2 regions of the Microbulbifer sp. SE14 genome follow, and region 2 is predicted to be linked to the other one. Evidence: predicted binding sites of a transcription regulator. Region 2 holds the regulator's gene; the other holds the start of a gene.

Region 1 (3,800 bases), on a different contig from region 2:
TTGAGCAACTGTGACTGCCAGTGCTCCACCTCCTGGTAGAGGAGGTCCTCGATGGCGGGATTCCGGTCCAGCCACTCCTGGGGGATACGCAGCCGGTAACTGTCGTCGCGAGCTTTCAGTTTGAGTCCGTTGGAGGCACGGTCGGTGCGGTCGCGGTGCAGGATGCAGGCCAGACGCAGGCACAGCAGTGGGGCCGGGTTGGGGTGGAAGCCGTAGTGTTCCCGCGGTGGCCTGATGCGGCCGCGCTGGTTGCGCAGCAGGTGGGCCAGGTTTTCCTGTTCGTTTTTGGCGAAACCCGCCAGGTCCGCGTGCTCGATCATATAGGCGCCGAGCTTGCGGAAGTCGCTGTGGGAAAGAGCGAGGCCGATTTCGTGCAGCTGTGCGGCCCAGCGCAGCCGCTGCTGTTCCTCGATAGCGCTCTCTGGATGCAATTGATGCAGCAGGTCCAGCGCCGTGTCCCCGACACGTCGCGCCTGGGCCGCGTCCACCTGCCAGCGCTGCATCATCGCCGCCACCGTATCCGCGCGGCGATCGCCGCCGTGCAGCCGCCCGGCCAGGTCGTGCACTATGCCCTCGCGGATGGCGTAGGGGGAGACCTGCATGCTCTGGATATCCAGCTCGCAGAAAACCGCGTGCAGTATCGCCAGGCCGGCGGCGAATACCGGGCGCCGCTCCTCGTCCAGGTTGGGCAGGTCCAGGTCGGCGATATGTTTGGCGCCGGCCACCTGCTCCGCGAGCCTGTCTATATCCCCGCGCCTGATTTCCGACAGTTCACCGCCGTTCAGCACCCGCGCCACTGCCTTGACGGTGCCGGAGCAGCCGACGACTTCGGCGTTCTCCGCCAGGTGCTGCAGTTCCTGCAGCTCGGCGCGCGCGGCGCGGCGGGCGCGCTCAAAGTGGTTGACGGTGTTGGTGGAGAGGATGCCGTCGGCGAAGAAGCGTTTGCTGAAGGACACACAGCCCATGTACAGGCTCTGCAACTGGTGGGGCACCTCGCGCCCGCGCACCAGTTCGGTGGAGCCGCCGCCGATGTCGACCACACAGCGCAGCCGCGGCGGGCCGTCGGCGGCGGCCATGGCGCCGCTGTAGATCAGCCGCGCCTCCTCGATGCCGCTAATGATCTCGATGGGCGCGCCGAGAATGGATTCGGCGGACTCGAGGAAGCCGTCCGCATTGGCGGCGGCGCGCAGTGTGTTGGTGCCGACCACGCGGATATGGTCCCTGGGCAGGCCCATTAGCACCGGGCGGAAGCGCTGCAGGGAGGCCAGCGCGCGCTGGGCCACCGCCGGGTCCAGGTTGCGCGCCTCGTCCAGGCCCTCGGCCAGTCGCACCATGGACCTGTCCGTGTGCAGGCGCACCATGCGCTGGTCGCGGAATTCCGCCAGCAGCAGGTGGAAGCTGTTGGAGCCCAGGTCCAGGGCGGCGTAGCGTTCGGGCTGTTGCGGCAAAGGGGGCTCCATCCGTTTCCCTGTCAAAAAACTGTCATCTGAATGTAGCAAACTGCTCTACTATTTAATTCGATTAGTCCCTGTCGCCCCGCACGCTGGGGGATCTCACGGACGCACAAGCAGTCGGTCATGTCCAATAATACGCCCCTATACCCGAAAGAGCTAAGCTGGCTTTCCTTCAACGAGCGCGTCCTGCAGGAAGTGGAGGACGAGACGGTGCCCATTATCGAGCGGGTGCGCTTCCTGGGGATTTTCTCCAGCAACCTGGACGAGTTCTACCGCGTGCGCGTGGCGGACGTGCGCCGCCTGGCCACCTTTGCCAAGGGCGCGGAGCAGAAGGAGCAGTTCTCCGAACTGCTCGCCAGCATCAACGAGAAGGTGCTGCGGCTGCAGCGCCGCTCCCACGCCGCCTATACCAAGGTGCTGTCGGACCTGGACAAGCACCATATCCACCTGGTCAACGAGACCCAGCTGTGCGAAAAGCAGCGTGCCTTTGTCGAGGACTATTTCCACCGCGAGGTGCTGCCGGAACTGGAGCCTTTCTTTATCGATGACCGGGATACGATGCCGCTGCTGAACGAAGCGAGCATTTACTTCGCGATCTACCTGGGGCTTGCGGACGGCTCCGAGCGCTTCGCGGCCATGGAAATTCCCACCGATACCCTGCCGCGCTTCGTGGTGATACCGCCGCGCCAGGACAGGCATGAGAAGGTCTATATCGTCCTCGACAATATCATCCGCGCCTGCCTGGCGGAGGTGTTCCGCTATGTGCTGCCGATCGCCCGGGCCGAGGCCTTCATGTTCAAGATCAGCCGCGACGCCGAACTGGAGCTGGGGGAGCACGTCACCCAGAATATCGTCGACCGAGTGGCCAAGTCCCTGAAGAAACGCAAGCAGGCGGAGCCGGTGCGGCTGGCCTACGACGCGCAGATGCCGGAAGTACTGCTGAAACTGGTGAAGAAAAAGCTGAAAATGGGGCGCTACGACAGTTTCACCCCGGGCGGCCGATACCACAACTCCAAGGACTTTATGGGTTTCCCCGCCGATTCGGCGCGCCACCGCTACAAGCCCCTGAGCCCGCTGCAGACGCTGCCGGAAAACGAGAGCGTCTTCAACCTGCTGTGCAGGCGCGACCAGCTCTACTACTACCCCTACCACGACTTCCGCGCGATCACGAACCTGTTGATTTCCGCGGCCATAGACCCCCAGGTGTCGGAGATCCGCATCAACCTCTACCGGGTGGCGAAGAATTCCCGCGTGGTGGCGGCGCTGGTCAACGCGGTGCGCAACAACAAGAAGGTGATCGCGGTGGTGGAGCTGCAGGCGCGCTTCGACGAGCTGGCGAATATTCACTGGTCCAACGAGCTGCGCGACGCCGGTGTGCAGGTCATCTACGGCGTGCCCGGCCTGAAGGTGCACTGCAAATTGATTTCCATCCTGCGCAAGGAAGATGACGGGGACAAATTCTACAGCCACCTGGGCACTGGCAACTTCAACGAGAGTACCGCCCGCGTCTACTGCGATTTCAGCCTGCTCACCAGCGACCAGGTGTTGGGGCGGGATGTCTACAACGTGTTTGAGTTTATCCAGTTCACGCACCAGCGCCCGGTGTATGAACGCATTGCGGTGTCCCCCTATTCCAACCGCCCGGCGCTGTTGCGCGCCATAGACCGCGAGATCAATGCGGCCAAGGTCGGCGAAAATGCGGAACTGTTTTTCAAGTGCAACAACCTGGTGGACAGCGAGGTGATAGAGCGCCTGTACCGGGCGGGGGCTGCCGGGGTGAAGGTGCGCATCATAGTGCGCAGCATGTGTGCGCTGGTGTGTGAAACGCCGGGGCTGTCGGACAATATCAAGGTGATCAGCCTGGTGGACAAGTACCTGGAGCACGCGCGGGTCTACATGTTCCACAACGGCGGCGACGAGCAGGTGTGGATGTCCTCGGCGGACCTGATGACCCGCAACCTGGACCACCGCGTGGAAGTAACCTTCCCGATCCTCGACGAGGAACACAAGAAGACGGTGAGAAAGATCATGGAGCTGCAGTGGAGCGACAACCAGAAGGCGCGGGTACTGGACGGGGCGCAGAGCAACATGCGTATCGCCAGCAATACCGACAAGGGCTGCCGTGCGCAGGATGCGATCTACCGGTATTTGGTAAAGCGGCCCGCAGGGGGCGGGTCAGCACCCTGACTTCAGTAGCTCGAACCGAATCCTGGGTGCTCGTGGACGCTTCGGTAACGAGTGTCGGGGTTTCTGAGCCCAGGCTTTCCCGGTAGCTCCCGGGGCAAGGAGTCGTCATTCATTCGGGGCGGGAATCCTGCACACCGTCGGGGCAAGGGTGGTTTCTGG
Region 2 (3,800 bases):
GCTGTCCCTGACCGAGAAATGCCCCCCTTTCCCATCCACCCACCAGCGCAGTTGCACGGGCCCGCCGGCGGGGCTGTATTTTACCGCGTTCAGCACCAGGTTGGCGAAGGCGCTGTGCAGCTCGGTGGCATCGCCGGTGATGGTCGCGTCCTGTTCGCAGTCGACACTGATCTCGTGGCGCCCGCCGCTGAAGCTGCGGGCCTCCCGCGCCACCCGCTCCATCAGCTCACTTACCGGCACCCGCTCGCGGCCGCTGTCCCGCTCCGAAGTCTCCAGGCGCGCGAGCAGCAGCAGGTCGTTCACCAGGGTCGTCATGCGCGCGGTCTGCTCGCCCATCTGCGCCAGCGGCCGCCGCCAGCTCTGCGGCGCCTGGCCGCTGCCCTCCAAGGTCTCCAGGTAGCCGGCGATCACCGTCAGCGGCGTGCGCAGTTCGTGGGACACATTGGCGACGAAGTCGCGGCGCATCTGCTCCAGGTTGTGCAGGCGGGTGATGTCGCGGACGATCACCAGAGCCTCGTCCTGGCCGTAGCGGGTCACCTCCAGCTGCAGGATGCGCGCGTCGTTACCCGGGGCCGGCAGAGTCAGGGGCCCGCGCGCGTCCCGGCGGTGCATATAGCTGACGAAACCGGGATCGCGCACGAAATTGACCAGCGGCTGGCCGGCGTCGCCGGGCTGCAGCCCCAGTAGTTCACCGGCAGCGGGGTTCCACCAGGCCAGGTTGCCGTCGTCCTCAAGCGCCACTATGCCCTCGCGCAGCGCGCTGGTGCTGTCCTGCACGCGGCGCAGCATCGCGTGCAGCTTCTGCTTCTCGCGCCGGTGGCGGCGCTGCAGGCGATAGAAGTCGTCGGAGATTTCGCCCCAGATGCCAAAGGCGGTGGGGGCGGGGCCGCGGCGGCCGTTGGCCAGCCAGCGGTTGAAGCGGCTCTGCTGCCAGAGTACCCAGCCCAGGTAGACCGCCAGGGCGACGGCCAGGGACAGCAGCCAGTGCCCGCTGGCGAAGCCGAAGATGGTGCAGCCGAGGGCGATCACCAGGAAGCGCGAGAACTCGCCGATACTGCGATCCAGCATAGAGGTGCCGTTCTAGTTTGTAGATGAATAGCACTAAGTTAAGCTGCCGAAGCCTCCGAGTTGGCACGATGCAAGGCCCTGCTGCCGGTGGCCGCCCGGCAAATATTTACCGATGAGGTTTTTTGTCGGGCGGCCACCGGCAGCAGGGCCGATCGGAGTCTTTCACCTGTCGGCACTCGCGGCCTAGCTTAGTGTGTTCAGTTTGTGGACAAGTGCGAATTTGCGCGAAATCTTACACTTTTTCCGCGGTCTGCACAGAAAAGCGGTAGCCGGTGCCGCGCACCGTCTGGATATAGCGGTCGTGGCCGTCCACGGCCAGCGCCTTGCGCAGGCGGCGGATATGCACGTCCACGGTGCGCTCCTCCACATAGACATTGCCGCCCCAGACGTGGTCCAGGAGTTGGGTGCGGGTATAGGCGCGCTCCTGATGGGAGAGGAAGAAGGTCAGCAGTCGGAACTCGGTCGGCCCCATATCTACCGCCTGGCCGTTGATTGTGACCCGGTGGCTGAGGGGGTCCAGCACCAGGCCACCGGCGGTCAGCGGCTCCTCCGGCGCGGCGGGGCCGGCGCGGCGCAACACGGCCTTCAGGCGCGCGACCAGTTCCCGCGGAGAGAAGGGCTTGGTGATATAGTCGTCGGCGCCCGTCTCCAGGCCCTTGATCTTGTGGTCCTCCTCGCCCTTGGCGGTGAGCATGATGATCGGCAGGGCCGAGGTCAATTCATCGCGCTTCAGACGGCGGGCCAGTTCCACGCCGGATACGTCCGGCAGCATCCAGTCCAGCAGTATCAGGTCGGGCTTCTCGTCGATGACCAGGGCGTGGGCCTCCTGGGCGTTCTCCGCTTCGATAACGCGGTAGTCCGCCATCTCCAGCGCCACCCGCAGCATATCGCGCACCGGGGCCTCGTCGTCGACTATCAGGATCGTCTTGCTTTGCATCTGCCTGCCATATCCGCCAGATTCTTTCTGTTTATGGCCGAGGATTTAACGGCATTTTCGTTACAAATATATGACGGGTGTAAAGCGATCCCCAGCATGGTGCGCTAAACGAGCAGGAAGTGGAAGAAAATTCCCGAAAATATCGCCGCACCGACCCAATTGTTACTCAGGAAGGCGCGAAAGCAGGCATCTCTTTCCCTATCCCGCACCAGCCACTGCTGGTATGCAAACAGGGCTGCGGCGGCGGCAAGGCCGGCATGGAAGGCAGTGCCCAACTCGAAACGCTGGCCCACCAGCAGCAGCGCAAACAGCACCATCAGCTGCAGGGCGCCGGTCATGGCCCTGTCCAGCTCGCCGAACAGCACGGCGGTGGACTTGACCCCTATCCTGAGGTCGTCGTCCCGGTCCACCATCGCGTAGAAGGTGTCGTAGGCGACGGTCCACAGCAGATTGGCCGTGTACAGCAGCCAGGCCAGGGGCGGCACCTCACCGGTGGCGGCGAAGGCCATCGGGATGCCCATGCTGAAGGCGGCCCCCAGCACCACCTGTGGCAGGTGGGTGTAGCGCTTGGCGAACGGATAGCAGAAGGCCAGCGCCACCGCCGGCAGCGACAGCAGTACCGTCAGTCTGTTGGTGGTCAGCACCAGCGCAAAGGCGACCAGGCTGAGCCCCGCGAAGAGCGCCAGGGCGCCGCGCGGCGTGACACTGCCAACGGCCAGCGGGCGCGCTGCGGTGCGCTTCACATGGCCGTCGATATGGCGGTCGGCGTAGTCGTTGACGGCGCAGCCGGCGGCGCGCATCAGCAGTACGCCGAGGGTGAAGACCGCAAACAGGTGCAGACCCGGCCAGCCGCCGGCGGCCAGCCACAGGGCGGACCAGGTGGGCCACAGCAGCAACAGCGAACCTATGGGTCTGTCCAGGCGCGCCAGCTGCCAGTAGGGCAGTGCGGCGGGCCAGCGCTGGGATAGTTGTTGGCTGATCACGGCAAACTCTCTTTATATTCTCTCTGCTTGTTCTGTCTCGGCGGCTGCAGTTTTCACCTGCGGCCCCTGCGCGGGGCGGAAAGCACTGAGGAAGGTCTCGGCCACCAGCAGCGGCTTGTCCCGCAGCCAGAAAGTGGAGCGGCGCCCCCAGGCGCTGTCGCCCTCCCCGGCCAGTTGGCCCAGCTGGCAGCGCGGATTGCGGCTCTGCTGGTTCAGCACTATAGGTCCGCGGCGGATATCCGGCTCGCTGAACAGCAGTTCCCCCAGTGGGCGGCTGTCGAGGCTGCGCAAATAGCGGGACCTGCCCTGCAGGCAGCGCTCCGGCAGCACGCTGCGGGCGTAGACCCAGGGCCGGCCGCAGCCGTACAGCAACACCTCCCGCACCAGTGCGCGGCTGCGGTCGCGCAAGTCCAGCGCGCGCCGCTCCTCCAGCCGCGGCTGCTGCCAGCGCTGGCTCAGCACCTGTACGCGAAAGTCGCCACCGGACAGTTGCTTCAGCGCCGCGGTCAGCGAGCCGGGGTGCAGCAGCCAGGGCAGCAGCGCCGGCGGCGGCTGCCGGTGCAGGGATTCCAGTGGCTGGGCCAGCCAGTCGCCATTCGGCTCGAAAGGCGATTCAAAGGGAGATTGGTACAACTGCAACTCCGCGATTTTGCAAAGGGGCATTGTAAATGCGGAATGCGGAATGCGGAATTGGGGGTTGCTCATTCCGCATTCCGCATTCCGCACTCATCATTTGATATAGTGCTCGGCTGCTTTATAACAACGAAACCGAAGAGAGTCTGTCCATGGGTCTCACCACCAGAATCCTGATC

What was found. Region 2 encodes PhoB, which activates phosphate uptake and scavenging genes when phosphate is short. Its sites were predicted from a motif close to TGTCATAAANNTGTAACA; they were not measured.
Region 1: ppk1 (polyphosphate kinase 1) is a predicted target of PhoB. The motif match lies at 1,470-1,487, and genes of this name have one in related genera.

What each region holds. Positions count from the first base shown of each region.
Region 1 covers NZ_JCBAJA010000045.1:5,470-9,269, forward strand. Annotated here, with positions in the region: gene AC6R19_RS21525 (Ppx/GppA phosphatase family protein) at 1-1,448, opposite strand, end outside; gene ppk1 (polyphosphate kinase 1) at 1,578-3,641, shown strand; gene AC6R19_RS21535 (hypothetical protein) at 3,747-3,800, opposite strand, start outside.
Region 2 covers NZ_JCBAJA010000016.1:88,770-92,569, reverse strand. Annotated here, with positions in the region: gene phoR (phosphate regulon sensor histidine kinase PhoR) at 1-1,068, opposite strand, end outside; gene phoB (phosphate regulon transcriptional regulator PhoB) at 1,301-2,005, opposite strand; gene ubiA (4-hydroxybenzoate octaprenyltransferase) at 2,110-2,988, opposite strand; gene AC6R19_RS12885 (chorismate--pyruvate lyase family protein) at 3,001-3,621, opposite strand; gene AC6R19_RS12880 (dicarboxylate/amino acid:cation symporter) at 3,774-3,800, shown strand, end outside.